DNA from 3 places in the Streptomyces sp. CRN 30 genome. Region 3 is predicted to be linked to each of the others. Evidence: riboswitches for the same ligand, from Rfam matches in the RefSeq annotation. Region 3 holds a riboswitch; each other region holds the start of a gene.

What was found. A riboswitch is a leader RNA that binds a small molecule or an ion and turns the genes downstream of it on or off. The one in region 3 is predicted to bind cyclic di-AMP.
Region 1: another riboswitch for cyclic di-AMP. It lies ahead of UW392_RS63715 (C40 family peptidase); the one in region 3 lies ahead of UW392_RS55525 (transglycosylase SLT domain-containing protein).
Region 2: another riboswitch for cyclic di-AMP. It lies ahead of UW392_RS02040 (M23 family metallopeptidase); the one in region 3 lies ahead of UW392_RS55525 (transglycosylase SLT domain-containing protein).

What each region holds. Positions count from the first base shown of each region.
Region 1 is NZ_JAVRHI010000550.1:3,010-11,801, reverse strand. Features, by position in the region: gene bioD (dethiobiotin synthase) at 1-223, opposite strand, end outside; gene UW392_RS63750 (adenosylmethionine--8-amino-7-oxononanoate transaminase) at 273-1,577, opposite strand; gene bioB (biotin synthase BioB) at 1,570-2,718, opposite strand; gene UW392_RS63740 (8-amino-7-oxononanoate synthase) at 2,911-4,038, shown strand; gene UW392_RS63735 (DUF397 domain-containing protein) at 4,101-4,325, opposite strand; gene UW392_RS63730 (helix-turn-helix transcriptional regulator) at 4,335-5,195, opposite strand; gene UW392_RS63725 (ATP-binding protein) at 5,445-5,906, shown strand; gene UW392_RS63720 (DUF6328 family protein) at 5,928-6,488, opposite strand; gene UW392_RS63715 (C40 family peptidase) at 6,617-7,090, opposite strand; cyclic di-AMP (ydaO/yuaA leader) riboswitch at 7,094-7,301, opposite strand; gene UW392_RS63710 (hypothetical protein) at 7,663-7,971, opposite strand; gene UW392_RS63705 (ATP-dependent Clp protease proteolytic subunit) at 7,979-8,620, opposite strand.
Region 2 is NZ_JAVRHI010000017.1:11,132-21,125, forward strand. Features, by position in the region: gene UW392_RS02010 (asparagine synthase-related protein) at 1-356, opposite strand, end outside; gene UW392_RS02015 (MFS transporter) at 1,119-2,543, shown strand; gene lhgO (L-2-hydroxyglutarate oxidase) at 2,668-3,891, shown strand; gene trmB (tRNA (guanosine(46)-N7)-methyltransferase TrmB) at 3,979-4,797, shown strand; gene UW392_RS02030 (PrsW family intramembrane metalloprotease) at 4,808-6,220, shown strand; partial or broken gene UW392_RS02035 (aldo/keto reductase) at 6,339-6,482, opposite strand; gene UW392_RS02040 (M23 family metallopeptidase) at 6,582-7,631, opposite strand; cyclic di-AMP (ydaO/yuaA leader) riboswitch at 7,643-7,799, opposite strand; gene UW392_RS02045 (GTP cyclohydrolase II) at 8,042-8,728, opposite strand; gene UW392_RS02050 (MarR family winged helix-turn-helix transcriptional regulator) at 8,872-9,390, opposite strand; gene UW392_RS02055 (dihydrofolate reductase family protein) at 9,479-9,994, shown strand, end outside.
Region 3 is NZ_JAVRHI010000491.1:46,388-56,381, reverse strand. Features, by position in the region: gene UW392_RS55545 (polysaccharide deacetylase family protein) at 1-464, opposite strand, end outside; gene UW392_RS55540 (glycosyltransferase) at 554-1,969, opposite strand; gene UW392_RS55535 (GNAT family N-acetyltransferase) at 2,065-3,129, opposite strand; gene UW392_RS55530 (HAD family hydrolase) at 3,415-4,224, shown strand; gene UW392_RS55525 (transglycosylase SLT domain-containing protein) at 4,249-4,755, opposite strand; cyclic di-AMP (ydaO/yuaA leader) riboswitch at 4,759-4,924, opposite strand; gene UW392_RS55520 (polyprenyl synthetase family protein) at 5,539-6,549, shown strand; gene UW392_RS55515 (DUF2092 domain-containing protein) at 6,950-8,203, shown strand; gene UW392_RS55510 (ABC transporter ATP-binding protein) at 8,265-9,218, shown strand; gene UW392_RS55505 (ABC transporter permease) at 9,205-9,994, shown strand, end outside.

The DNA of each region.
Region 1 (8,792 bases), on a different contig from region 3:
ACGGCTCCGGATAGCGCACCAGTTCGCGGGCCGTCACGGTACCGGCCAGGCGGACCACCTCATCCGCGTCGCCCGGCTCGCCCCGACGTACGCCCGTCTGCGCGGGCTTGAGCACGGCGACGGTACGGCCGGCCGCGGCGGCCACCGCGGCGACGGCGGCCGTGGCCACCGTCTTGCCGACCTCCGTGCCGGTGCCCGTGACCACCAGGACCCCCGGCCCGATCACCCGGCCGTCTCCCCGCGGTCACCCTCCCGGACGCCCCTCATGCCCCTCACCCCTCCCGCGCCGCCGCGCACACCGCGCGCGCGATCCGTGCCACGTCCTCGTCCCGCGCGACGTACGGCGGCATCGTGTAGACGAGGTCGCGGAACGGCCGCAGCCACACGCCCTCGCGCACCGCGGCCCGCGTCGCCGCCGCCACGTCCACCTCGTGGTCCAGCTGTACGACCCCGACGGCACCGAGGACGCGGACGTCCCGCACGCCCAGGGCACCGGCCGCCGGGGCGAGCCCCTCCCTGAGCCCCGCCTCGATGCGCTTGACCTCGGCGAGCCAGTCCTGGCCGAGGAGGAGGTCGATCGAGGCGCAGGCCACGGCCGCCGCCAGCGGGTTGCCCATGAAGGTGGGCCCGTGGGCGAGCACCGGCACCTCGCCCCGCGCTATCCCCTCGGCCACCCGCGAGGTGCACAGCGTCGCCGCCATCGTCAGGTAGCCGCCGGTGAGCGCCTTGCCCACGCACATCACGTCCGGCGTCACCCCCGCGTGCTCCGCCGCGAACAGCGCGCCCGTGCGCCCGAACCCGGTCGCGATCTCGTCGAACACCAGCAGCACGTCGTGCGCGTCGCAGGCCTCCCGCAGCACCCGCAGGTAGGCGGGGGAGTGGAACCGCATCCCGCCCGCGCCCTGCACCACCGGCTCCACGATCACCGCGGCCAGCTCGTCGGCGTGGCACGCGACCAGCTCGCGCAGCCGGTCCGCGTACGCCTCCTCGTACGCGGCCGGGGGCGCGTCCGCGAACACCTGCCGGGGCAGCACCCCCCGCCACAGCCCGTGCATCCCGCCCTCGGGGTCGCACACCGACATCGGCTGCCAGGTGTCGCCGTGGTATCCGCCGCGCCAGGTCATCAGGCGCCGCTTGGCGGGGCGGCCGAGCGAACGCCAGTACTGCAGGCACATCTTGACCGCGACCTCGACCGACACCGAGCCCGAGTCGGCGAGGAAGACGTGCTCCAGACCCTCGGGCGTGATGCCGACGAGGCGCTCCGCCAGCCGCACGGCGGGCTCGTGCGTGAGCCCGCCGAACATCACGTGGCTCATCCGCGCCAGCTGCTCGCGCACCGCCTCGTCGAGCACCGGGTGGCCGTAGCCGTGGATCGCCGCCCACCAGGACGACATGCCGTCGACGAGTTCGGTGCCGTCCCCCGCGGCCCGCCGGACCCTCAGCCGTACACCGCTCGCCGACTCGACGACGAGCGGCTCGTGCCGGCCGGGCAGGGAGGCGTACGGGTGCCAGACGTGCCGCCGGTCGAGCTCCAGCAGCGCGGACAGGGAGAGGCCGGGCGCGGACGGCTCAGGCATTGGGCGCGAGATCCGTCCCGGCACCCCGGCGGCGCACGGCGACGAGGTCCGTACGGGCCTCACCGGTCTCCGGCACGTCGGCGGCGGGGGCGGCGGGGGCGGAGCCGCAGCCGCCGCCCGCCGGCCGGCAGCCACCCGTCCGGTGCTCCGGCAGTGTCACCCGCTCCGTGCCCTCCACCTCGAACCCGGCGTCGGCGATCATCTCCAGGTCCGCCCGGCCCGCCTGGCCCTCGCTGGTGAGGTAGTCGCCGAGGAAGAGCGAGTTGGCGAGGTGCAGGGCGAGGGGCTGCATGCCGCGCAGGTGCACCTCGCGGCCGCCCGCGATCCGCACCTCCACGTCCGGGCAGACGAACCGGACCATCGCCAGGATGCGCAGGCACCGCTGCGGGGTGAGGTTCCACTCCTTCGCGAGCGGGGTGCCCTCGAACGGGATCAGGAAGTTGACCGGCACCGAGTCCGGGTCCAGCTCGCGCAGCGAGAACACCACGTCCACCAGGTCCTCGTCGCTCTCGCCCAGCCCCGCGATGAGCCCGGAACAGGCGGACAGCCCGGCCGCGTGCGCCTTGTGCACCGTGTCCACACGGTCGGCGTAGGTGTGCGTGGTGGTGATGGAGCCGTACGTCGCCTCGGCGGTGTTGAGGTTGTGGTTGTAGGCGTCGGCGCCCGCCGCGCGCAGCCGCTCGGCCTGGCCGTCGGAGAGCAGGCCGAGGCACGCGCACACCTCGACGTCCCCGTTCCGCTCCTTGATCGTCCGTACCGTCTCGGAGACCCGGTCGACGTCCCGGTCGGTCGGGCCGCGGCCGCTGGCCACCAGACAGACCCGCTTGGCGCCGCCCGCCAGCCCCGCGGTCGCCGCATCGGCGGCCTCCTCCGGTTTCAGCCAGGTGTACTTGAGGATGCCGGCCGTCGAACCGAGGCGCTGGGAGCAGTAGGAGCAGTCCTCGGGGCAGAGTCCGGACCTGAGGTTGACGAGGTAGTTGAGTTTCACCCGCCGGCCGAACCAGTGCCGCCGCACCCGGCCGGCGGCGGCCACCACGTCCAGCAGGTCGTCGTCGGACGTGGCCAGGACGGCCAGCGCTTCTCCGCGGGTCGGCGACGCGCGCCGGAGCCCCTTGTCCACGAGTGTGCTCAGCAGGTCCATGGAAGGCGATCCTGGCGTACGGGAGCGCCCCGGGCCAAGGAGGGATCGCACAACGGCGGCCGTCCGGAATGTGGGTATCGCCACTACTGCGGTCGGGCCGCCGGATGGCTAGTGTCTGTCCACTGTGCACAAACGGCGCCGTCGGCACACCGGCCGCAGGCGTGTCACCCGCCCCGCAGGCCCGGAGGACCCATGGCGTTCGGCTGGATCGACGAGCAGGCACGCACCCGCCGGCGCGCCGGACTCGTCCGCACCCTGCGGCCCCGCCCCGCCGCGTCCTCGCTGCTGGACCTCGCGAGCAACGACTACCTGGGGCTCGCCCGGCACCCGGAGGTCGTCGCGGGCGCCGCCGGGGCGGCCCGCCGGTGGGGCGCGGGGGCCACCGGCTCCCGGCTGGTCACCGGCACCACCGAACTCCACGGCGAACTGGAGCGCGAGCTGGCCGGCTTCTGCGGCTCCGAGGCGGCCCTCGTCCTGTCCTCGGGGTACACGGCCAACCTCGCCGCGGTGACCGCGTTGGCACCGGACGGCTCGCTGCTCGTCTCGGACGCGGGCAACCACGCCTCCCTGATCGACGGCTGCCGGCTGGCCCGGGGGATCACCCAGGTCGTCCCGCACGCCGATCCGGAAGCCGTCGGCAGGGCGCTCGGCACGCATCCGGGTCCGGCCGTGGCCGTCTCCGACTCGGTCTTCTCGGTGGACGGCGACGCGGCCCCCCTCGCCGCACTGGCCGCCGTCTGCCGCCGGGCCGGCGCCGGACTGATCGTCGACGACGCGCACGGGCTGGGCGTCCTGGGCGACGGCGGCCGGGGCGCCCCGCACGCGGCCGGACTCGCCGGCGCGCCGGACGTGGTGGTGACCGTCACCCTGTCGAAGGCGCTCGGCAGCCAGGGCGGGGCGGTGCTCGGCCCTGAGCGGGTGATCGACCACCTGGTCAACGCGGCCCGGACGTTCATCTTCGACACGGGCCTGGCCCCGGCGGCCACCGGTGCGGCCCTGGCCGCGCTGCGGCTGCTGCGCCGGGAACCCGGGCGCGCGGCCCGGGCACGGGAGGTGGCGGCGGAGCTGCACACCCGGCTGACGGCGTCGGGCCTCGATGCCGTGCGGCCCGACGCCGCCGTGGTGTCCGTACGCGCCCCTTCGCCCGAGCGGGCCGTACGGTGGGCGGCCGACTGCCGGGCGGCAGGTCTCGCCGTCGGCTGCTTCCGCCCACCGTCCGTGCCCGACGGGGTGTCACGGCTGCGGCTGACCGCCCGGGCGGATCTCACCGACGGGCAGCTGGACCGGGCCGTCGCGGTGATCTGCGGGACGCGGCCGTGAGTCGGCGTGACACGGCCGTGCGTCGAGATTCCCGGCGGTGACGGGTGACAGGAAGTCACTTGTCACCGGAGCGCGGAGATGAATTCCTCCCAGCTTTCGGGGGTGAACAGCAGAGCGGGTCCCGTCGTGTTCTTCGAGTCGCGGACGGCCACCAGACCGGCGCGGGAGCCGGTATGCGGGCGCGCCGTCTCGACGCAGTTGTTCATTCCCGTGCTGCGACTGCTGCGCAGCCATTGCACATCGTGCAGCGCGGTGCTCGAAGGGACATGACGAGGCAGAGCTGACATGGTGCCTCCTTATGCGCCGGCGGCTATCCCGGCGATGTAATCCAACGATTCCTCGGGCGAAAGGGCGTGGAAGCGAAGGGCGTTGAAGGCCTCCACATAGGCCTGGAGGTCTTCTTTCCGTTCGAGGTAGAGGCTACTCGTCAAGTGGTCGAGCACGACAACGTCCAGATCGGCCGTGTTGCAGAACGAGAAGATGACGAAAGGACCGGTGAGGCCGATGTGTTCCCCCGCGGTGAACGGCAATACCTGCAGCCTTACCTGAGGCAGCGCCGCCGCCTCCCGGAGCCGCTGCAACTGCCGTGCCATGACCTCGGGCCCGCCGACCCGCCGGCGCAGCACCGCCTCGTCCAGGACGGCGTCCAGCCGCAGCGGCGGGTCCGCGCGCAGCACGTCCTGGCGTGCGATGCGCACCTCCACCAGCGCGTCCAGCTTGTCGTCCGCCAGCCCCTCCAGCGTGGCCCGGGTCACCGCACGGGCGTACTCGGGCGTCTGCAGCAGGCCCGGCACCACCGAGGTCTCCAGCGTGCACATCCCGCCGGCCTGCGACTCGAGGCTGATGAAATCGCGGTACGTCGGCGGCAGCACCCCACGGTAGGCGTGCCACCAGTTCTGCCGACCGCCGCCGTCCTCGCCGCCCGCCAACGCCAGCAGCAGCTCGCGCAGTTCGGTGTCCGCCACCCCGTACGCGTCGAGCAGCCGGCGGACGTCGGCCGGTTTCACCCCGCTGGAACCCGTCTCGATCCGGCTCACCTTCGACTGGTGCCAGCCGACGAGCCGGGCCGCCTCGATGCTGGTGAGGCCGGAGCGGCAGCGCAGCAGGCGCAGTTCGGTACCGAGCTTGCGACGGCGCACCGCAGGACCGTATTGCATGGGTCTCTCCTTCCGCCCGGCCGCGGTGTCGGGGCGACGGTAGAGGATGGACCAATGGGGCCGCCCAAATACGGTCGGTCGTCGGAGAGTTCACCGCTTCGAGCGACAGATATATGCACATCTTGGCGGATCGGTGCCGCGAGCACCCTCAGTGATGGCAATCTGGCGCGAAGCACCAGTCCGGGACCGTACCCGAATCCTTCCTTCCGTGGCGGACCGGCGGTCTCGTGGGAAAGGGACGACGTGGTTATGGCAGACCACCAGGAAGCATCCGTCACTCTGCCGAGCGACCCGGCCTCGGTCTCCGCGGCCCGCACCTATGTCGCCGGTGTCCTGTCCGAATGGGGCCTGCCGAGCGACGCCGAGATCGGCGAGACCGTACGGCTGATCGTCTCCGAACTCGCCACCAACGCCGTCCAGCACACCTTCGGACAGTCGCCCACGTTCACCGTGGACATCGCGCTCGACCGCGACGAGCACCTGCACATCGGTGTCACCGACAGTCACCCGCGGTTCCCGAAACGGCTGCCCGCGGCCGTGCAGCAGGACAACGGCCGCGGCATGGTCATCATCCGCTGGCTGACCGCCGAGTGCGGAGGCAGACTGAGCATGAGACCCACCCGGGAGGGCGGCAAGACGGTGGCCATCGAACTGCCCTGGGTGACGTCGGCGCAGCCGCCGCTGACGGCGGCCGGGCAGCAGGACCCCTGAGCGGGCCCGGGCGGCGGGGGGTCAGTGGATCGGCTCGCGCGGTCCCCGGGACGACGACACCGTCTCCGGTGCCCCGGCGGACGTCTCGTCGGCGTCGTCGCGGGATCCCGACCGGAGGACCAGGCGGGGCAGTACGCCCCACAGGCCCGTGCAGGCGAGGAAGGTGCCCGCTCCGGCGGCGATGCCGGCCCCGCGGTCCAGCGCCACGTCCACGACGAGGGTGACCGATCCCGTGAACGCCAGCATCAGCACCACCATGCCGACGGTGGCCAGCCGGTCGGAGACCCGGACGATCAGCGGCTTGGCGTTCTGCTGGAAGAGGGAGCGGTGCAGGGCGGCCGGCGCGACGAAGATGATGGCCGAGAGCAGGGCCAGCAGCAGCGTGGTCACGTAGGTGGCGAGCTGGAAGGTGTCCAGCGACTCGAAGCGCTGGGTGAACGCCATCGACAGCAGGAAGGCGAAGAGGACCTGCACCCCGGTCTGGGTGACGCGCAGTTCCTGGAGCAGCTCGATGAAGTTGCGGTCGGCTCTCTCGAGCGGCGTCTCGTTGCGTCCCGTGTGCGAGCTCTGGTGGTCGGCCATGGGGGAACGTGTAACCCGTCCGGGCGTGGTCACGCCCGCACGGGACGCGTCCCACCAGGCACGTCGTGGGTGTGCCGGGCCGGGACCGAGGAGGGGCGACGGCACGGGAAGCCGTCGCCCCGGGCAGGTCACGCCACCCGGCCGTACCAGACGCTCTTCGTCCAGATCTTCGACTTGCGCACCACGTCCCCGCTCTTCGGGGAGTGCCAGAGCTTGCCGCTCCCGGCGTAGATGCCGACGTGGTACACGTTCTTGCCCGAGTGGAAGAAGACCAGGTCACCCTGCTTGCGCTTGGATGCGGAGATCTTCTTGGTCTTGTTGTACTGCTGCGCGGCGGTGCGGGGCAGCTTCTTGCCCGCCTTCTTGTACGCGTACAGCGTCAGCCCGGAGCAGTCGAACCGGTTCGGGCCCGTGGCGCCCCACGCGTACGGGGCGCCCTGCTTCGACGCCGCGATCTTCAGCGCCTTCGACGCCGGCGAGGTCGCCTCGGCCTGGGTGGCGACACCCGGGACCACGAGGCTGCCGCCCACGGCGGCGATGGTGAGGAACGATGCGGTGCCGGCCCGGCCGAGCAGCGACGGGACACGATTGAGCGCAGTCATGCGCAACCCTTCGTCAGCCGCCTGTGAAGGATGACCTGTCGGATTCGGGCTGGCGAAGTAGCCCGGCCACGTCATGACGTGGCTTCACCCCAAGGACCACTCGGAACGGTGTTCGTCCCGGCGGCCCGTCGTGCTCGGGTCCTCCACTCCTGCCGATCCACTTCTGTCGACCCGTCATCCGTGCGGTGGCAGGACTCGGCGTCCGCCCGGACCGCCCCGCCGCTGCGGCGGGGGCTTGTCGTCGGTAGGGATCTTGACGCACGAATGTCGCAATCACCGAGCGGAATCGGAGATTTGTGGGGTTACTCACCACTCACCTGTTCGGGTGGACAGCCCCTTCCGGCGACGCGGGCCGAGGGAGCCGAGGTCCTCGCACCAGGGGCGGCGCGGCGGCTGAGTCCCTGGTGCGGACGGAGTGCGCAACTTCTGCGCGTCTTGGGGAGGACGGGCCCTTAGGCCGTTCGTGGGTATGCGGTCCGGTCCGCGCGCGCTCCGTGCCGGATGCGCCGACGGGAGCGGCGTGCGCCCCGTGCCGGGCCCTCGTGCCGTACTCCCGTGGTGGGGAACCCGCGTCAGCCGCCCGGTTCCGGTGGCACGGTGACACGGGTGGTGCGCCGTTCGCCGTCGAGCACCCGCAGGGCGCGTGCGAGGGTCGGGGCGTGCAACTCGCTCTCCCCTCGCTTGTGCATCAGTTCGAGAGCGGTGCGCAGGGCCGTCGCCCTGCCCACCAGGGCCTGTGCGGCGCGCAGTCCGCGGTAGGTGTCGCCCGGGCGCGCCGGGTTGATCCGGCCCAGCAGGTCGACCACGTCGAGGTACCGGTCGATCAGCTCCGCCTCGGCACGGGTCAGCGCGGGCAGCGGTGGCAGTTCGGGGGGCAGCACCGGCGGCTCACCTCCCACCGGGCAGGGCGCGGGAGGCCTTGCGGCTCTCGACGACCCGGTCCACCAGGCCGTACGCCACGGCTCCGGCGGCGTCCAGGACCGTGTCCCGCTCGATGTCGGCCCGCACCTGCTCCGGGCTCCGGCCGGTGTGCCGTACGAGCATCCCCTCCAGCGTCGCGCGGTTGCGCAGCAACTCGTCGGCCCGGAGGGCGAGGTCGCTCGCCTGTCCCTCGACCGGCTCGGGCAGCGACGGCTGGTGCACCAGCACGCGGGCGCCGGGCAGGGCGTACCGCTTGCCCGGCGTCCCGCCGGCCAGCAGCACCGCGGCGGCCGAGGCGGCCTGGCCGAGGCAGATGGTCTCCACGTCGCAGGAGACGTACTGGATCGTGTCGTAGACGGCCGTCATCGCGCTGAACGAGCCGCCGGGTGAGTTGATGTAGAGCGAGATGTCCCGGTCCGGCGCCGCGTGCTCGAGATACATGAACTGCGCCGTCACGTCGCTCGCCGAGCGGTCGTCGATCGGGGTCCCCAGGAACACGATCCGTTCCGCCAGCAGCTTCGCGTACGGATCGAGCGTCCGCACCCCTGCGCCGGTGCGTTCGGTGAACTCCGGCAGGACGTAGCGGGCGGACGGTTCGTTCTTGCCCATGGAGCGCGCCTCCTCCGACGGTCCTCTGGCCCTCTGCCAATGGCCCTCTGTTCGTTCCGTAAAGAATGTACAGAACGTACGCCCGAAGGGGAGGGGGCACGCTGAGAGCGAAACAGGTGGCGGAACCGGATCGACCGGCCCCCGCAGACTGTCGTGGCCCCCGTCTAAGCTG
Region 2 (9,994 bases), on a different contig from region 3:
GCGAGATCGCCGCAGACCGTCACCCGGCGCCCGACCTGCACGACGGCCGTGTAGCTGCCGGGCCAGGCGGTGAGGTGGCGAAGTGCCCCTCCGCGGGCGGCGAAGAGGGCCACCCGGAGCTGTTCGTCGCTGGCGCCGCAGGTGCCGAGGACCGCGATCCTGGTCCGTTCGTCGGCCTGGACGACGCGCACCTCGTCGGGGCGCCAGTCGCCGACGGCCCACAGCGGGTCGGGGTCGCCCCAGAGGAGCTGGGAGCCCACGGGGTGCACGGTCCCGCCGTCCGGGCCGGTGGCACCGGCGGAACCGATGACGGGTGCCTCAGCGGCGGTACTGCTCCACCCCACCAACCACCGCATCGCCGCCTCCACGGGCTGTGGACAACCGAGTTGCACCGTATGAACCGGGCACCATGCTGCCACGAAGAAAGCGTGCGGAGGGGCCTGTACGACGGCTTGCACACCTCTGAGTGCGCCCCGCGGCACACCTGCCGCGCGCCCGCGACGCGCTCGGCCGGGGCCGTACGCACCGCTCCGGAGCACCCGCGCGCGAAGGCGATACGCCCATGCGCGCAGAGGCCGTCACGGTGCCGCCGCCGGGAGGCGACCCCACCGCCACGACCTGAATGCGCCCCCGATACGCTCCCCCAGAACGCCGAACGCGCCTCCAAGAGCCGTGGTGAGAGCATTGATCACCGTCATGGGACGCCGTCGATTTTCGGCCAAATCCCGTGCGATCTACGCGGCTTGCACACTCTCCGTACAGGCCCTGCGCACCGTGCGGCCGACGCGCAGCCCGGGAGGCGGACTTCGCCTCCCGGACCGGTCCGCCGCCCGCGGGGATGGAGGCGGCGGTGTCCCCCAGCCCACTGGATCCAGTGCAGCGGGCCGACCCACGCAGGTCCCATCGAAGCGCCACCGCGGTGGCCGGAGAAGGTCGCACGGACGGGCGCACGGCCACACAACGGGAGCACGTCGCAACCGTCCGTACTCGCGTGCGGACCACAATCCCGCCATCCGGAAATACGCCCCTTAACGCTTGGGATGCGGCGAACTACGCTGGGTTTACGAATGCCGCGTGCGTATGCCGCCGCGGCAGCCGTCTGTGTCGAGGGGTGGCGCATGTCCAGGGAGCAACGCGGGCCGAACGAGAAACTCGGCGCCGTTCTCGCCCTCGCGGGAATCAGCAACGCCGGACTCGCGCGGCGCGTCAACGACCTCGGAGCACAGCGCGGCCTGACCCTGCGCTACGACAAGACATCGGTGGCGCGCTGGGTCTCGAAGGGCATGGTCCCCCAGGGTGCCGCGCCGCACCTCATCGCCGCCGCGATCGGCCAGAAGCTCGGCCGCCCGGTGCCGCTCCACGAGATCGGCCTGGCGGACGCGGATCCCGCGCCCGAAGTGGGCCTCGCCTTCCCCAGAGACGTCGGCCAGGCGGTGAAGTCGGCGACGGAGCTCTACCGGCTCGACCTCGCGGGGCGCCGGGCCGGCTCCGGTGGCATCTGGCAGTCATTGGCCGGATCGTTCGCAGTAAGCGCATACGCAACGCCCGCCTCGCGGTGGCTGATAACCCCGGCCGACAGTTCGGTGGCTCGCGACGCCGGTCCCGCCGAGGGCTCCGGCGCACCGCTGAAAGTCGGCCACAGCGATGTGCAGAAGCTCCGCGAGGCCGCGGAGGACGCCCGGCGCTGGGACTCCAAGTACGGCGGGGGCGACTGGCGTTCGTCCATGGTCCCGGAGTGCCTGCGGGTGGAGGCGGCGCCGCTGCTGCTCGGCTCGTACTCCGACGAGGTGGGCCGGGCCCTGTTCGGAGCGTCCGCGGAACTCACCCGCCTCGCAGGCTGGATGGCTTTTGACACGGGTCAGCAGGAGGCCGCCCAGCGCTACTACATCCAGGCCCTGCGCCTCGCGCGCGCGGCCGCCGACGTGCCCCTCGGGGGCTACGTCCTGGCATCGATGTCGCTCCAGGCCACCTACCGCGGCTTCGGCGACGAGGGCGTCGACCTCGCCCAGGCCGCCCTGGAACGCAACAGAGGCCTGGCCACCGCCCGCACCATGAGTTTCTTCCGCCTCGTCGAGGCACGTGCCCACGCGCGCGCGAGCGACGCCCAGGCGGCCGGCGCGGCGCTGAAGGCGGCCGAGGGCTGGCTGGAGCGGGCCCGCGACGGCGACCAGGACCCGTCCTGGCTCGGCTTCTACTCCTACGACCGCTTCGCGGCCGACGCCGCGGAGTGCTACCGCGACCTCAAGGCGCCCCGCCAGGTCCGCCGCTTCACCGAGCAGGCCCTGTCCCGGCCCACGGAGGAGTACGTCCGCTCCCACGGCCTGCGCCTGGTCGTCTCGGCGGTCGCCGAACTGGAGTCGGGCAACCTGGACGCGGCCTGCGAGCAGGGCGTCCGGGCGGTCGAGGTCGCCGGACGCATCTCGTCGGCCCGGACCACCGAGTACGTCAAGGACCTCCTCCACAGGCTGGAGCCGTACGGCGACGAACCGCGCGTGGTGGAGCTGCGGGAGCGCGCACGGCCGCTGCTGGTGGCTCCGGCCTGACACCTTCCCGCTCCGGCCCGGCCCTCCCCACCCGTCGCCCCGCCGCTCCCCTCCCTGACCTCCGCCGGGTTTGAGGGCGTTGTCAGTGGCGCAGTGCACTATCGAAGGCCGGGAGGTGGAGCGAGTGCCGCAGCGGAGTGCGTACTCCGGCGCGTACGACTGCGACGTGCTGGTGATCGGCGGGGGGATCGTCGGCCTGTCGACCGCGTACGCGATCACCCGGGCCGCACCGGGCACGCGCGTGACGGTGCTGGAGAAGGAGCGGGGCCCGGCCCGGCACCAGACGGGGCGGAACAGCGGAGTGATCCACAGCGGGATCTACTACCGTCCGGGCTCCCTCAAGGCACGGTTCGCGGTGCGGGGCGCCACCGAGACGGTCAAGTTCTGCGCGGAGTACGGCATCGCCCACGCCGTCACCGGCAAGCTGATCGTCGCGACCGACCGCTCCGAGCTGCCCCGGCTGCACGCCCTGGTCCAGCGCGGCCGGGAGAACGGCATACCGGTACGGGAACTGGGCGCGTCCCAGATCGCCGCGTACGAGCCGCAGGTGCGGGGCCTCGCCGCGATCCACGTCGGCACCACGGGCGTCTGCGACTTCGCGGGCGTCGCCCGGCAGCTCGCGGACGCGTCCGGGGCGGAGGTCCGCTTCGGCGCGGAGGCCGTCGCGATCGACCGGCGCCCGGCGCTCGGGGCCGCCGTCCGCACGGGCGACGGCACGGTCCTCCGCGCGCGCGTGCTGGTGAACTGCGCCGGGCTGCACTGCGACGAGGTCGCCCGGCTGGCCGGGGACGAGCCCGGCATGCGGATCGTGCCGTTCCGGGGCGAGTACTACACGCTGCGGCGGCCGGAGCTGGTGCGCGGGCTGGTCTATCCGGTGCCCGACCCCGCGTTCCCCTTCCTCGGCGTACACCTGACCCGGGGCGTCGACGGCGACGTCCACCTCGGGCCCAACGCGGTGCCGGCGCTCGCCCGCGAGGGGTACGACCGCGGCGTCGTACGGCCGCGGGAGCTGGGCACCACGCTGGCCTGGCCCGGCTCGTGGCGGATGGCCCGGCGGCACTGGCGGTACGGGGCGGGCGAGCTGCGGCGGTCGGTGTCCAGGGCCGCGTTCACGCGCGCGGTACGGCGCCTGCTGCCCGCGGTGACCGAGGACGACCTCGGGCCCGCGGCGGCCGGGGTACGGGCCCAGGCGGTGCTGCGGGACGGCACCCTGGTGGACGACTTCCTGATCCGGGAGGGCCCGCGGACCGTGCACGTACTGAACGCGCCGTCCCCCGCGGCCACCGCCGCGCTGCCGGTCGGCCGGGAGGTGGGCCGCAGGGCACTGGCCGCGTTGCGCGGAAGCTGAGAGCCCGCGCTCACCGGTCGCCGCCGTGGTGTCCTCGAGCGAGCGGCGGAGCGGCCTCGCCCGCACGCCCGTAAAATCGACCTCATTGTGTCTGACTCCGCCCGCACCCCCGATGTCCCCGACTCCGCGCCCGTCCCGCGGCACCCCCGTGCCAAGGGCGAGCCCCGGTTCCCCGACGGTCCGCAGGCGGATCCGGCCGGGTCCCACTTCGAGCGGCGGATCCGGAGTTTCCAGCCGCGCCGCAGCCGGGTCACGGCGGGCCAGGCGGACGCCCTGCAGCGGTTGTGGCCCCGGTGGGGGCTGGACGTCGACGGCAGCCGGAAGCTCGACCTGGCCGAGCTGTTCGGGAACACACGTCCCGTGGTGCTCGAGATCGGCTTCGGGATGGGTGAGGCGACCGCGCGCATGGGCGCCGCCGACCCGGACACCAACATCCTCGCCGTCGACGTGCACACCCCCGGCCAGGGCAATCTGCTGAACCTCGCCGACCGGGACGGGCTGGCCAACATCCGGGTCGCCAACGGTGACGCGATCATCCTGCTGCGCGAGATGCTCACGCCCGACGCGCTCGACGGGCTCCGCGTGTACTTCCCCGATCCCTGGCCGAAGAAGCGGCACCACAAGCGGCGGCTGATCCAGCCCGAGTTCCTCACACTCGCCGCGACCCGGCTCGGGCCGGGGGCGCTCCTGCACTGCGCGACCGACTGGGAACCGTACGCCGAACAGATGCTCGAGGTCCTCACGGCGCACCCGGACTTCGAGAACACGCAGCCCGGTGGCGGGTACGCGCCACGCCCCGCGTTCCGGCCGCTGACCCGTTTCGAGGGCCAGGGACTGGACAAGGGTCATGTGGTGAACGACCTGCTCTTCCGGCGCGTACAGCACAAGGAGCCCCTCCCTCGTTAGGGTCGATGCCGTGGCCACCTTCCCCCCGTACCCGACGGACGACCCCGGCGGTCCCACCGCCCCCGCAGGGCGCCCGCGCCTCCTGCGGGGCCCCGCGCGCTGGTGGCAGCGCAAGGGAGTGCGGTACGGCGCGCTGATCGCCCTGCTCGCGCTCTCCGGCCTGGTCATCCTCGCCCTGGTCCGCGAGCAGACCGGCACCGAGGGCTTCCTGGTCGGGCTGGCCCTCGCGGTGCTGCCCGTCCCCCTGCTGATCACCGCGTTCCGCTGGCTGGACCGGGTCGCGCCCGGACCCTGGCGGAACCTGCTCTTCGCCTTCGCCTGGGGCGCGTGCGCGGCCGCGCTGATAGCCATCGTCACGAACAGTTTCGCGGTCCACTGGATAGCGACGACCACCGCGGACCCGTCCGGCGCGGACGTCCTCGGCGCCACCGTCATAGCGCCCGTCGTGGAGGAGCTGGCGAAGGCGGCCGCGATACTGCTGGTCTTCCTCTTCCGCCGCCGGAACTTCACCGGGATCGTGGACGGGGCGGTCACGGCCGGGGTCACCGCGACCGGCTTCGCCTTCACCGAGAACATCCTCTACCTCGGCACGGCCTTCGGGACCGACCGGCTCAGCGGCGTGGACGGCATCGCCTCCGTCACGGCCGCGACCTTCTTCGTCCGCGTGATCATGTCGCCCTTCGCGCATCCGCTGTTCACGGTGCTCACGGGCATCGGCTTCGGCATGGCGGCGCTCGCCGCGGACCGGCAGCGCGTCCGCCGCGTCCTCCTCCCGCTCACCGGACTGCTGCTGGCGATGGGCCTGCACGCCCTGTGGAACGGCTCGACGACCTTCGGCCAGTTCGGCTTCATCGCGGTGTACACGGCCTTCATGATGCCCGCGTTCGGACTGCTGACCTGGCTGGTCATCTGGGCGCGGCAGCGGGAGCTGCGGACCGTGCGCGAGGAACTGCCCGCCTACGTGGCCGCCGGCTGGCTCACGCCGGCCGAGCCGTACGCCCTCGGCAGCCTGCGGGCACGGCGGCTGGCCCGCGACCACGCCGGGCACCACGGGGGCCCGGCGGCGGCCCGCGCGGTCACCGAGTACGAGACGTACGCGACCTCGCTCGCCCTCCTGCGGCGCCGTGGGCGCCGGGGCCGGGCGGGCGCCGACTTCGTCGTACGGGAACGGGAACTGCTCTTCGAGCTGTGGCGGCGCCGGGAGATCGCGCGGCCGGCGTTCGGCTACGCGGCGCGGGCCGTGGCACCGGGCCCCGCGGCGGCCTGGCCGGCGTACGCGCACACCCATGGCCACGGGTACGGGTACGGCTACGGCTACGCACCGGTGCACCAGCCCGGCCCGGTCGCGCCCCACTCCGGGCCCGAGCCGTATCCCGCGTACAGCACGCACTCCGCGCACGACCACAACCCCTACCGGTCGTAGACGTCACGCGGACAGCCGCCGCTCGCGGGACACGGCCCCTGCCGCACCGGCGCCGTCAGCGTGCCTCGGACGCCTCCGTGAGCCGGGCGAGCTCCTCGTCGGTGAGCGTCAGATCGCCCACGGCGTTGCCGCCGGCGGCCGTGTAGGCGTCGAGCACGGCGAAGGACCGTGCCTCGTCGGCGGTCCAGCCGAAGACGTTGCCGCCGAGGGCGAGCGGGAACACCTCGAGGTCGGACGAGCCGAGCTTGCGAAGAGAAGTCATGCTTCACTTCAACGTCCGAGCCGGACGTACGCATTGCGTACGTCCGGCCGAAGAATCGTGAACAGTGAGCAGCCCGCAGGAGCTACGCCAGGGGTGACGTCAGGGGTTGAGGCCCTTGCTCTGCAGCCACGCCATCGGGTCGATGCCCGAGCCGCTGCCGCCGGGGTGGACCTCCATGTGCAGGTGGGCGCCGGTGACGTTGCCCGTGGCGCCCACGCGGCCGATGACGTCGCCGGTCGCGACCTTCTGGCCGACGCTGACGCTGATCGAGGACTGGTGGGCGTACCAGATCTCGGTGCCGTCGTCGAGGGTGAGCACGGTCTTGTAGCCGTACGAGCCGTCGTAGCCCGCCTGCGTGATCGTGCCGCTGTGGACCGCCTTGAGCAGGGTGCCCGTGGGCGCGGCGAAGTCGATGCCGGTGTGGTAGCCGGAGGACCAGTAGGCGCCGGCCTGACCGAAGGTCGAGGTGATGGTGTACGAGGAGGTCGGGAGCACGAACTGCCGGGCGAGCTTCGCGAGGCGCTCGGCCTCGGCCTTCTTCGCGGCCTCCTCCTCCGCCTTCTTCTTCTCGGCGGCGGCCTTCTCCTCGGCGGCCTTCCGCTCCTCGGCGGCGCGCTCGGCGGCCTCCAGCGCGGCCTTCTCCTCGGCGGCGGCCGCGGCGGCGGCGTCGACCTGGTCCTGCTGCGACTCGGCCTGCTGCATGATGCGGGCGCGCAGCACCTCGCCGGCGTCCGAGGTGCCCTGCTCGCCGTCGGCGACGGTGAGGCCGGCGGTGCTGAGCGCGGTGGCGGAGCCCTGGGGCTCCTCGTCGGTGTCGGCGGCGAACACCGATCCGACGTTCGGCAGGTCGGGCATCGATATGGACACCGGGGGCTTGCCGGTCTGCGCGGTGGCCATGCCGCCCGCGCCGACCGCGGCTATGACGCCGACGCCGAGAACGGTGGAGCTGCGGGCGAGTCCACCGCCGCGCTGCTTGGCCACGCGGTGCCGGCCGCGCACGGGACGGACGGAGTCCGCCGTGGGGTTCCACTCCTGCCAGGGACCCTCGTTCTCACCGTTGTAGGTGCCGTAGCCGAAAGTGTCGCCGTTCTTCTGGCTCGGCATGAAGGGGTCGACCGGAGTTTCGGTCGCAGGCCGGTTGGACGCCACGTAGGCGTACTCCTTTCCTTCCTTCTCGCCTACCGGGTTAGCTGACGGGTTCGGAACAGGAAGGTCTCCTACGCGCGTATACCGGCCGTGTCTCCACGGCGATATCCGCACGATTCACCCCAATTGGTGGTTCCCCGGTTCCCTTGCGGGATTCGGCGCGTGCGCACGGAGCCGTCTCTTGTGACGGCTGGGACTACCGCGCTGCGTTATCGAACGTTAATAGACGCGCAGGCCGTATTCCAAGCAGTTCCATGTGATCGTTGCGACTTTCGCGCCGGACCAAAGGGTCATGGCATGCGGAAATCGGGCGAGTTGCCTCCGGCCGGGAAACATCCAAGTTTCTGATGGTGCGTCAGTTGTTATGCGGCGGGAGTCGCCCGGACACGCTTGGTGACGGCCTCGCGGCCCGGTCAGCCCGCCGTGCGTTCCGTCAGGCCGGTCAGCGCCGGCGACGACGTCGGCATCGCCGGCATCGTCAACTCCGCCAGCGGCAGGGTGTGCTGGGTCTGGAGGACCTTCGCCCGCAGGTACCGGACGTTGTGGTCGGTCGTGAAGACGCCCGTGGCGACGCGGTCACGGACCTCGACCCCCAGGTCGCGCAGCTGCCGCGCCTTGTCGGGGTTGTTGGAGAGCAGGTCGAGCCCGTCGAGGCCGAGCGCCCGCAGCATCTGGGCGGCGGCGGTGTAGTCCCGGCCGTCCTCGGGCAGGCCGAGGGCCGCGTTGGCGGCGTAGGTGTCGAGGCCCTCGTCCTGGAGCGCATACGCGTCGAGCTTGTTGTAGAGACCGATGCCCCGGCCCTCCTGACGGAGGTAGAGGAGCACTCCGCCGCGGTCGGCGATCCGCTCCACCGCCTCCCGCAGCTGCGGGCCGCAGTCGCAGCGCGCCGAGCCGAAGACGTCCCCGGTCAGGCACTCGGAGTGCAGCCGGACCAGCGGCGTCGCGCCGGGCGCGAGCTCGCCGAGGACGACGGCCACGTGCTCCTGGCCGTCGGCCAGTCCGTGGAAGGTGACCAGTTCGGCGTCGACGGAGTAGCCGTCGTGGAAGCGCAGCGGCACCCGGACGCGGGCGCGCGGGGTGGCGACGGGGAGGTCGGTCATGCGGGTCTCCGTTGCAGCGGGTCCTTGCTTCACTTTTGAAGCACGGCGGCGCACAGGACTCTAGCTCTGCTTTAAAGTTCAAGCAACCAGTTCGGGTGACCGACCGGCGACCGTCCGGAGTGAGCCACGGCAGGCGCACCCCGTCACGCGGAAGGGCAGGACCTCCTGCGCCACGGCAGTTCGTCGGGCGGCCGCACGGCCCGCGGTCCGTCGCCCTGGACGGCCTCCGCCACACTCAGGCAGATCCGCTCCAGCTGTTCCACCTGCTCCGCCGTGAGGTGGTCGAAGACCGCCCGGCGCACGGTGTCGACGTGCCCCGGCGCCGCTCGCTCCAGCAGCGCCTGCCCCTCGTCCGTGAGCACCGCGACACTGCCCCGCCGGTCCGAGGGGCACTCCTCGCGCCGTACCGCCCCGTCCCTCTCCAGGCGCGTCACCGCGTACGTGAGCCTGCTGCGCGTGATCTTCAGCGCCTCGGCGAGATCGGTCATCCGCAGCCGCCGCTCCGGTGCCTCGGAGAGGAAGGCCAGGACGGTGTAGTACAGGTGCGGCAGGCCGGCCTCCCGCTGGAGCTGCCGGTCGAGCGCGTCCTCCAGGAGCAGCGAGGCGGCGACGTACGCGCGCCAGGCACGCTGTTCCTCGGCGGTGAGCCAGCGGGTCGTCATGCGGACAGTGTAGTAATTGCTTAAAAGTTGAACCAGCGTTCCGGCAGCGTCGCATCCGCACGAGCGGGATGACCACAGGAGTACGCCCATGCCCCACCCCCACGTCCTGCTGTCCGCGGCCGTCTCCCTCGACGGCTTCCTCGACGACACCGGACCCGAACGGCTGCTGCTCTCGAACGCGGCCGACTTCGACCGGGTCGACGAGGTGCGGGCGGCGAGCGACGCCATCCTCGTCGGCGCGGGCACCCTGCGCGCCGACAACCCCCGCCTCCTGGTCAACTCGCCCGACCGGCGCGCGGCCCGGGTCGCCGCCGGCCTCCCGGAGTACCCGCTGAAGGTCACCGTCACCGCGGCCGGGAACCTCGACCCGGCGGCGCGGTTCTGGCACACCGGCGGCGAGAAGGCGGTCTACACGACCGACCGGGGCGCCGAGCGGCTGCGCGGCCTCGGACTGCCGGCCGACGTGGTCCCCGTCGGCCCCGACCTGGAGTGGCGCGCCGTCCTCGACCACCTCGGCACCGCACGCGGCGTCCGGCGCCTCATGGTGGAGGGCGGCGGGCGCATCCACACCCAGCTGCTCGGGCAGGGCCTCGCCGACGAACTC
Region 3 (9,994 bases):
ACGACCGGATGGCCGAGGGCGTCCTCCAGGACGGACTTGGAGGAGTTCAGTTCGTGGCCCAGGGCCCGGGTGGAGAGCGTGTCCAGCTGGGCGTGGGTGACGGTGTGGCTGCCGATCTCCATACCGGCGTCCTCCAGTACGGCCGCCTGGTCCAGCGTCATCATCGGCGCGGGCGGCAGCAGACTGCGGCCGCCGGGCGCGATGGCGCCGGTGGTGAGGTAGGCGGTGGCGGTCAGGCCGCGGTCCACCACGGCCTGCGCGGTCGGGCCGGGGAGATCGGCGAAGCCGTCGTCGAAGGTCAGCAGGACCGGCCGGGGCGGCAGTGGTGCCCGCCCGGCGAGGTGGTCGGCCAGGGCGCCGATCGTCAGCGGCGTACGGCCGCTGTCGACGATCGCGTCCAGGTGCGCGGCGAACTGCCGCGGGCTCATCGTGAACTCCGCGATCCACTCGGGCGGATCGTCCATCACCGCGTGGTAGAGGAAGACCGGCACGTGCTCGCGCGGCCCGTCGCCGTCGGCCACGCCGGCCCCGCGCGCGTTCCGCTCCGCGGCGCTCATCGCGACCCCAGCCGTACCGTGCGCAGGGCACGGCGGGCGCGGAGGTAGCCGAGGGGGCCGTACAGCATGCCCCGGCGTTGCAGCCGGGAGAGCCGGCGGGGCCACGGATGGCTCCGGTCGTCGTGCCCGCCGGGCGCGCGCCCCGCCTCCTCCCCGTCGCCGGACGCGTCGCGTACGGCGGTCAGCGCGCGGGCGTGGGCCAGGCCGCCCGGCAGGCGGGAGAGGAACGCCGGGAGCAGGGCCGGGCGGTTGACGAGGACCGCCGTCAGATAGGCGGTGAGCCCCGCGCCGTAGCCGAACGCCTGCGTCTCCAGGTCCCGCCAGGTCTCCCGGTGGTGGTGCCAGACCAGCGCGCTCGGGGTGTAGTGCAGGCGGTGGCCGTCGGCGAGGACGCGGACGAAGCCGTAGAGGTCGTCGCCGCCGCGGGCGCGGGTGCCCGCGCCGGTCGCCGGGTCGAAGCCGCCGATCCCGCGGAGCACCGCCGTACGGAAGGCCATGCCCGCGCCCGAGCCGAAGCGGCCCGCGGTGAAGGGGAACAGCGGTTCGCCGGCGGGCGGGTCGGCCGGGTCGTACGTCCGCGGGGTGAAACCCTTCGCGAAGCCGCCGTGGCTCTCCAGCAGCACCTGGGCGGGGGTGCGCAGCCGCGCGGGCAGGATCAGTCCGGTGGCGCAGCCGAGCCCCGGGTCCGCGGCGAACGGCGTGGTCAGTTCGGCCAGCCAGCGCGGGTCGGCGACCACGTCGTCGTCGGTGAAGGCGACCACCTCGCCGCGTACGGCCGTGAGTCCGCGGTTGTGGGCGACGGCGAGTCCGGGCACCGGCTCGCGCACGTACCGCACCCGCTCGCCGTACTTCCGTTCGACCAGCTCCCGGGTCTCGTCGGTCACCGGCGCGTTGTCGACGACGACGACCTCGTAGTCCGGGTGGTCCTGGGCGAGCAGCGAGTCGAGGGCGCGGGCCAGCTGCCCGGCGCGCTCCCGGGTGGCGACCACGATGCTCGCGGAGGGCGGCACCGGGGACGATCCGGCGCCGGACGGCCGTTCGTCCGGCGGCAGCGGCAGCGGCAGCGGAGACGAGCGCGATGGCGGTCGCGGTGGCGAGGGCGAGGGCGGTCGCGGTGGCGAGAACGAGGGCGGTGGTACGAGGTCCCGGGCGAGGCCGGCCAGCGCCTCGGCGGGGTCGGCGCCCTCCGGCACCCGGCCGAGCAGTGTGCCCACCGGGCGGCCCGCCCGGCGGACCAGGACGAAGACCTCGCCCGGGGTCACGGGCGGGCTGCCCGGCCCGGGTCTGAGGGACACCTCCTCGCCCCCGTCGCCGTCCCCCAGCTCCAGCTCGGCCACCTGCACCGGCTCGATGCCCAGGAACTCCGCTATCTCCCGTTCCGTCTCCTGTCGCGCACGCGCTGTCCCGAACATGCGCCTCCCCCCTCGGTCGTCGCGTCGGTCGTCGCGTCGGTCGTCGCGGGGGCGCCGGCGGCCGGGCGGACCGGCGGCCGGCACCCGCCGCTGTCTCACGCCTTGCGCAGCCGCGCCGCGCCCTTCAGCGTCCGGGCCGCGAGCGAGGCCAGCCGTGGCCGCCCCCGGACGAACCCCTGGGCGCGGCGCGCGGGCTCACGGCCCAGCCAGTACAGGGCGGCGCCCGCTCCCCGGCGGGTCACCGCCCCTTCGTGCACGGGCAGCTCGCCCGTCTTCAGCGAGTCCTTGTACTCGGCCGCGCCGCGCCCCATGTCGAGCAGGCCGATCCCCTCGGCGGCGGCCGCCTCGGCCATCCGCAGGTGCAGCACGAGCCCTGGCGAGTACTTCGCGACCTGGATGTCGTACGCCGGGAACCAGCAGGCCAGGACGGTCGACGAGCGCAGGCCGAAGTGCGCGGCGACGGGCTGTCCACCGGCGTAGAGGACGGAGAGCGTGCCGGTGCACTCCGGGGTGCGGGTCGCGGCGAGCGAGTCGACGAGGCCGGTGATCCACCGCTGGGCGAAGCGGTCGCGGCGGCCGGTCCTGCGGTACTGCGCCGACTTCCACGCCATCAGCGTGCGCAGCGCGGCCGGGTCGCGCTCGTCGAACACGAACCGGACGTCGCCGACCTGGCGGCCGAGCCGCCGCTCCTTGGCCAGCGTCGTCTTCAGGAACTTCGGCGACCGGGTGCGCAGGTCCCGCTCGTAGGCGGGGTAGCCCGCGGCTACGTCGATGACGTGCGAGGCGTACGACTCGGCGGCGTACGGCGTGAACAGCGGCTGGTCCGCCTCCAGGTTGTCGAAGGCGAAACTCGACAGGGAGCAGGCCCGCAGCAGCTGCCGGGTGTCGGGCGGCGGGCCCTGGCGCAGTACGGCGCCCTGGCAGTCCGAGACACCGAGCCCGATGGCGCGGCCCTGGCCCAGCGGCCCGCGCTCGTACGGCAGGAAACCGGCGGTCTCGTCGCCCTCGTACACCACCGCCACCCGCGCTCCGGGGCGGACCCGGCCCACGGCCTCGGTGAACTCCGGCTCCATGAAGGGGTTGCGAGGGGCGTGCGATTTGGCGCGCAGTTCACGCCAGTGCTCCCGGTCCCCCTCGCCCAGTTCCCCCGGCCTCAGCACACGAATGCGTCCGCTGCTCAACCCGACCCCCCGATCAAGTCCCCCTGGACAGAAGGAAGGTACCCCTGGGGCCGCCCGGAGGGTAGAGAGCGGAGCATGTTGTTGCCAACTGGTGCACAGCGCTTTAACCGCCTTTAGCCGGTGTTGCGACAGGTTTCGGACAGATGTGTCGGACGGCGCCCGCAGTACATCCGTGGTGCGCGTGCGGCGGGCGCGCGGTATGCGCGCGGTATGCGCGCGGTACGAGGGTGAGTCGGGGGCCTCCGGTGTCCGTATTCTCTGATCATGGAGCCCACCGCTTACGCACTCGTCGCCACCGACCTGGACGGAACGCTGCTGCGCGGCGACGACACCGTCTCCGAGCGGTCGCGGGCCGCGCTCGCTCGGGTGGCGCGGGCGGGCGCGTACCACCTGGTGGTGACGGGGCGGCCGGCGCCGCGCGTACGGGAGCTGCTGCGGGGTCTCGGAAGCACGGGGCTCGCGGTGTGCGGACAGGGCGCGCAGGTGTACGACGCGGGCACGGACCGGCTGCTGTGGTCGGTCACCCTGGACCGGGAACTGGCGGAGACCGCGCTCGGCAAGATCGAGGCGGAGGTCGGCCAGGTACACGCGGCCGTCGACCAGGACGGGGTGGAGGGGCTCACGCTGATCGAGCCCGGCTATCTGATGCCGCACCCGACGCTGCCCGCGGTGCGGGTCGGGCGCCGCGACGACCTGTGGTCGGCGCCCATCAGCAAGGTGCTGCTGCGCCACCCCGTGCTGTCCGACGACGAGCTGGCGGCGACGGCCCGCGCGGTGGTCGGTTCGCTCGCGACGGTCACCATGTCGGGGCCGGGGACGGTGGAGTTGCAGCCGTGCGGCGTCACCAAGGCGACCGGGCTGGCGCTGGCGGCGGACCGTCTGGGGCTCGGCCCCCGGCGGACGATCGCCTTCGGCGACATGCCCAACGACATCCCGATGTTCGCGTGGGCGGCGCGCGGGGTCGCCATGGCCGGCGCCCACCCGGAGCTGCGCGCGGTCGCCGACGAGGTCACGACGTCGAACGAGGACGACGGCGTGGCCGTCGTCCTCGAACGACTCTTTCCCGCTCCGTAGGGGTTCCCCAGGGAGGCCGGGGGATCAGTACGCGCTGTAGACGTTGTCCATGGAGCCGTACCGGTCGGCGGCGTAGTTGCAGGCCGCGGTGATGTTGGCGACCGGGTCGTACGGGTCCCAGGAGGTGCCCTCGACGTGGTAGGCGTCGAAGGTCGGCTTGATCACCTGGAGCAGGCCCTTGGACGGGGTGCCGTTGATGGCGTTGATGTCCCAGTTGTTGATCGCGAACTGGTTGCCGGACGACTCCCGGATGATGTTGCGGTAGATCCCGTTGTAGGTGCCCGGGATGCCCTTGTCGGCCATGATGTCGAGCGACTGGCGGATCCAGCCGTCGAGGTTGTTGCTGTAGCCGTTGGCCGCGGTCATGGCGGCCGTGGTGGTGGCCGTCGTGGAGTCGGCGGCCGGGGCGGCGGAGGCGCTGGTCGCACCGGCGACCGGGAGCGCCAGTACGGCGGCACCGACGCCGGCGAGGGCGATCTTGCGGGTGAGGCGGGTGGTCACGGCGGGGCGCCGAAGGCCGAAAGCAGGCATGGTGGGTCCTCTCCTACGCCTGCGAGGTGAGCTGTCGGGTTCGGGCGGGGAGGTGCCCGGCCGCGCTCTTGAGTGAGCGCGGCTTCACCCCGAGCCGCTCCGGTCGGTGACCGGCGCGGCGACTTACCTGGGTCCCCCGCTCCTGCCGTGAAGTGAGTCGGATGTGTGTGCGTCGGGTGGTGGCAGGATTCGGCGTCCTCCCGACAGGCCGGGAACGTATGCGACGGCACATGTCCGGAACAAGTGCGGGATTCACATAACGTGCCTGTTGACCTTGGTCTGAGGCATTTGGGGTGCTTGATCCTTTTCGATCGTGAACGGTCAACTCGCCTGCGGCGCAACGGGATGGGGGTGTTCGGGGGCCACGCGGGGGAAGGGGTGGCGGCGTGAGTCAACTCACGGGCATGAACAAGTAGGGTAAATCGGGCATCAGTCTCAAAGGTGAGCCAATAGGTCAGTCGGCTGATCGGCCGGTACTCACTCGGGCGAGGGAACAGGGGTTTGCGTGCCGAATGGGTGACGTTCCCGGGTCGCGTGGCGTTGGGAGGAGTGGTGGACTTCGGTGGGTCTCGGCCGCCCGAGGGAGTCCCCGGCGAGTCGCCGAATGTCAGCTCATATCACCTGATCAAAAACATACGGTTCATGATCCGATAGGGACCGGCCTGTAACGGTGGGCGCTATCGGTGATCGAAACGTGACCGGATACGCTGACTTGAGTGATGGCAGCGACCTATCGACAAGCCGTGTAACCGCCGGTAGACACCAGCAGACAGGAGACCCCTCGTGACCGTCGTCGGGCCGTTCGGGCTGAGCGTGCGGGACCAGGCTCTGGAAGCCGATGTCCAGGCCGGAATGGCGGCTGTCGAGGAAGGGTTGCTTGAGGCAACCAAAAGCGAGGTGCCCTTCATCACCGAGGCCGCCCAGCACCTGGTGAAGGCGGGCGGCAAGAGGTTCCGGCCGCTGCTGGTGATGCTCTCGGCCCAGTTCGGCGACCCGTACGCCCCCGGCATCGTGCCCTCGGCGGTCGTCGTGGAGCTGACGCACCTCGCCACGCTGTACCACGACGACGTGATGGACGAGGCGGACGTGCGGCGCGGCGTGCCCAGCGCCAACGCGCGCTGGGACAACTCCGTCGCGGTCCTCACCGGTGACTTCCTCTTCGCGCGGGCCTCGCAGATCCTGGCCGACCTCGGGCCGGAGGCGGTCCGCGTGCAGGCCCTGGCGTTCGAGCGGCTGGTCACCGGACAGATCCTGGAGACCGCGGGACCGCAGGACGGCCGGGACCCGGTCGAGCACTACCTGGACGTGCTCGGCGGCAAGACGGGCTCGCTCGTCGCGGTCGCCTGCCGGTTCGGCGCGATGATGTCCGGGGCGGACGAGCGGGTCGTGGACGTCCTCACCCAGTACGGCGAGCGGCTCGGCGTCGCCTTCCAGCTCGCGGACGACGTGCTCGACATCGCCTCCGACTCCCACGAGTCAGGCAAGACCCCCGGCACCGACCTGCGGGAAGGCATCCCCACGCTGCCCGTGCTGCGGCTGCGGGAGCGGGCGGCCCGGCTGGGACTCCCCGACGACCTCGCCCTGTGCGAGCTGCTGGCCTCCGACCTCACCGACGACGCGCGCCACGCCGAGGCGCTCCGGCTGCTGCGCGCCCACCCCGCCCTGGAGCAGGCCCGCCGCGACACGGTGCGCTACGCGAAGGAGGCCCGCGCGGCCCTGGCCCCGCTCCAGGAATGCGACGCGAAGACGGCTCTGGTGGAGCTGTGCGACGCGGTGGTGCACCGGGCGGGCTGACCACCACCGGATATCTGACGACCACCGGATATCTGACCACCTCCGGATATCTGCCCGCGCCGGGCGCCTGCTCCTGCCGGGTGCCTGCCCATGCCGAGTGTCTGTCCGCGCCGGCCGTCGGTTCGCCCGCTCCGGCCGTCCGCCCGCCCGCGCCGGCCGTCGGTTCGCTGTGTGGGTCGGTCTGCCGCCCCCTACGGGACGCCCCCCTGACCGCGGGGTCGCGTCATACCGCAGCAGTACGCGGAGTTGAGCCCCGGGGCTGACGCGCCCCCGTGGCCGATTTGGTCAGATGAGCATCGCGGAAAACAACCACTCCTCACCGATTCGGGTGAGAATGGCGGCTCAGGGTGGACCGGCACGACGTCGCGAACAGCCGCCGCCGACGACGGAGGTAGGGCACATGGCACCGTACGAATCCGACGGCAGCACGGCCGCCGGGGAGACCGAGGAGCGCGGGACGAGGCGGCGCAGGGCCGCCCGGTACGTCGTCCCCGTCACCGTGATGGGTGTCGCGGCGGCGACGATCGGACTCGTCCCCGCCCTCGCCGACTCCGGCGACCCCGACCTGCCCGACATCACGGCCCAGCAACTCATCGAGAAGATCGCCGCGTCGGACACGCAGCAGCTCTCCGGCACCGTGAAGATCAGCACCGACCTCGGACTGCCGGACCTGGGCGGCCTGGAGAGCGGCCTGATATCCGGTGGCCCGACCTCCGGCGGGACCGGCGGTTCGGACGACGGCTCCGCCGCGGACCCGACCGCCCAACTCACCGAGCTGGCCTCCGGCACCCACACCCTGCGCGTCGCGGCCGACGGCCCCGACCGGCAGAAGGTGTCGCTGCTCCGCGACGCCGCCGAGTACAGCCTGATCCACAACGGCGACGACGTCTGGGGCTACGACAGCGAGTCCAACGAGGTCTACCACTCCACCGTCGCCGGCCAGGACGCCCGGGGAGACGCCGACGAGCGGAGCGACGAGGTGCCGGCCACCCCGCAGGACCTCGCCGAGGAGGCCCTGAAGGCGGTCGACGACACCACCTCCGTGACCGTCGACGGCACCGCCCAGGTGGCCGGCCGCGACGCCTACCGCCTGGTCGTCGAGCCCCGGCAGAAGGGCTCCACGATCGGCTCGATCACCGTGGCCGTGGACGCGAAGACCGGCGTGCCGCTGAAGTTCACGCTCAGCCCGGCGAGCGGCGGCGCCGCCGTCGTCGACGCGGGCTTCACCCAGGTCGACTTCGCCAAGCCCGCCGCGTCGACGTTCGACTTCTCCCCGCCCAAGGGCGCGAAGGTCACCGAGGGCGACGCGCTCGACCACACGGACGGACAGAGCGACGGACAGAGCGACGGGCGGCACGAGAAGGGCGACGGACAGGCCAAGGGAGAGGGGCTCGACGACCTCAAGGTCATCGGCGAGGGCTGGAACTCCATCGCCACCTTCGACACCGGCTCCGGCGGCATGACCGCCTCCGGCGCCGAAGGCGATCTCGGCGGCTTCCTGAACTCCCTCGGCGACCAGGTCAAGGGCACCTTCGGCACCGGCACGGTGTTCAGCACCCGCCTGGTCAACGCCCTGATCACCGACGACGGCACCGTCTACGTCGGCACCGTCACCAAGGACGCCCTGGTGAAGGCGGCCGACGCCGCGAAGTGACCCGACCCCCGGCCGCCGGAGCACCGCGCGGCCGGGCCCGTACGACGAAGTGAGGGAGCCGATGGGCGAGGGGCCCGCCGCGGAGCACGCCGTCATCGACACCCGCGGGCTCACCAAGCGGTACCGCGGCGGACAGCTCGCCGTGGACGGCCTGGACCTGACCGTCCCCGCGGGCAGCGTCTTCGGGTTCCTCGGACCCAACGGCTCCGGCAAGACCACCACCATCCGCATGCTGATGGGGCTGATCGAACCCACCTCCGGCACCGCCCGGGTCCTGGGCCGCCCCATGCCGCGCGCCGCCCGCACCGTACTGCCGGGGGTCGGCGCCCTCATCGAGGGCCCGGCCCTCTACGGCTTCCTCTCCGGCCGCGACAACCTGCTGCGCTACGACGCCGCCGACCCGACCGCCGACCCCCGCACCCGGAAGGTCCGGGTGGCGGCGGCACTGGACCGGGTCGGTCTGACGGCGGCCGCCGGCAAGCGCGCCAAGGCGTACTCGCTCGGCATGCGGCAGCGGCTCGGTCTCGCGGCGGCGCTGCTCCAGCCGCGCCGCCTGCTCGTCCTCGACGAACCCACCAACGGGCTCGACCCGCAGGGCATGCGGGAGATCCGCGGCCTGGTCCGCGCGCTGGCCTCGGACGGTACGACCGTCTTCCTCTCCTCCCACCTGCTGGACGAGATCGAGCAGGTCTGCACGCACGTCGCCGTGATGACCCGGGGCCGCCTGATCACCCAGGGGCCGGTCGCCGAACTGGCCGCCGGGACCCGGGGGCGGCTGGTGGTGACCACCCCGGACCCGGCGGACGCCGCCCGGGTCCTGAAGGAACAGGGCGTGGCCGACGTCGTGGTCGCCGAGGACCGTGTCACGGCGGAACCGCCCGACCGCGACCCCGCCGAGCTGAACGCCGCCCTGGTGACGGCCGGCGTCCGCGTGCGCGGCTTCGCCCTGGAACGCGCCTCGCTGGAGGACGCCTTCGTGGCACTGACCGGGGAGGGCTTCGATGTCGCGGGCTGAGACCCCCACCGCCGTCCCGGCCGCCCGCGAACCGCGCGCCCTGTGGAGCCTCGGACTGCTCCGCAGCGAACTGCTGACCACCTTCCGGCGCTGGCGCACCCTCGCCCTGCTGGGCGTACTGGCCGCCGTGCCCGTCCTGGTCGGCATCGCCGTGAAGATCGAGACGAGCGACGGGTCGACGGCCTCCGGCGGGGGGCCGGCGTTCATCTCGCAGGTCACCAACAACGGCCTCTTCCTCGTCTTCACCGCGCTCGCCGCGACCCTCCCCTTCTTCCTGCCGATGGCGATCGGCGTCGTCGCCGGCGACGCCATCGCGGGCGAGGCGAACGCCGGCACCCTGCGCTACCTGCTGGTCGCCCCGGCCGGCCGCACCCGCCTGCTGCTCACCAAGTACGCGGCCGTACTCGCCTTCTGCCTGGCCGCCACCCTGGTGGTCGCCGTCTCGGCGCTCGCGGTCGGCGCCCTGCTCTTCCCGCTCGGCGAGGTGACGACCATCTCCGGGACCCGGATCTCCTTCGCCGAGGGACTGGGCCGGGCCCTGCTGATCGCCCTGGTCGTCGCCGCCTCGCTGATCGGCGTGGCCGCGCTCGGCCTGTTCGTGTCGACGCTCACCGGCAGCGGCATCGCGGCGATGGCCACCACCGTCGGCCTGCTGATCACCGTGCAGATCCTCGACCAGATCCCGCAGCTGCACGCCCTCCAGCCGTACTTCTTCTCCCACTACTGGCTGTCCTTCGCCGACCTGCTGCGCGAGCCCGTCTACTGGGACGAGCTGC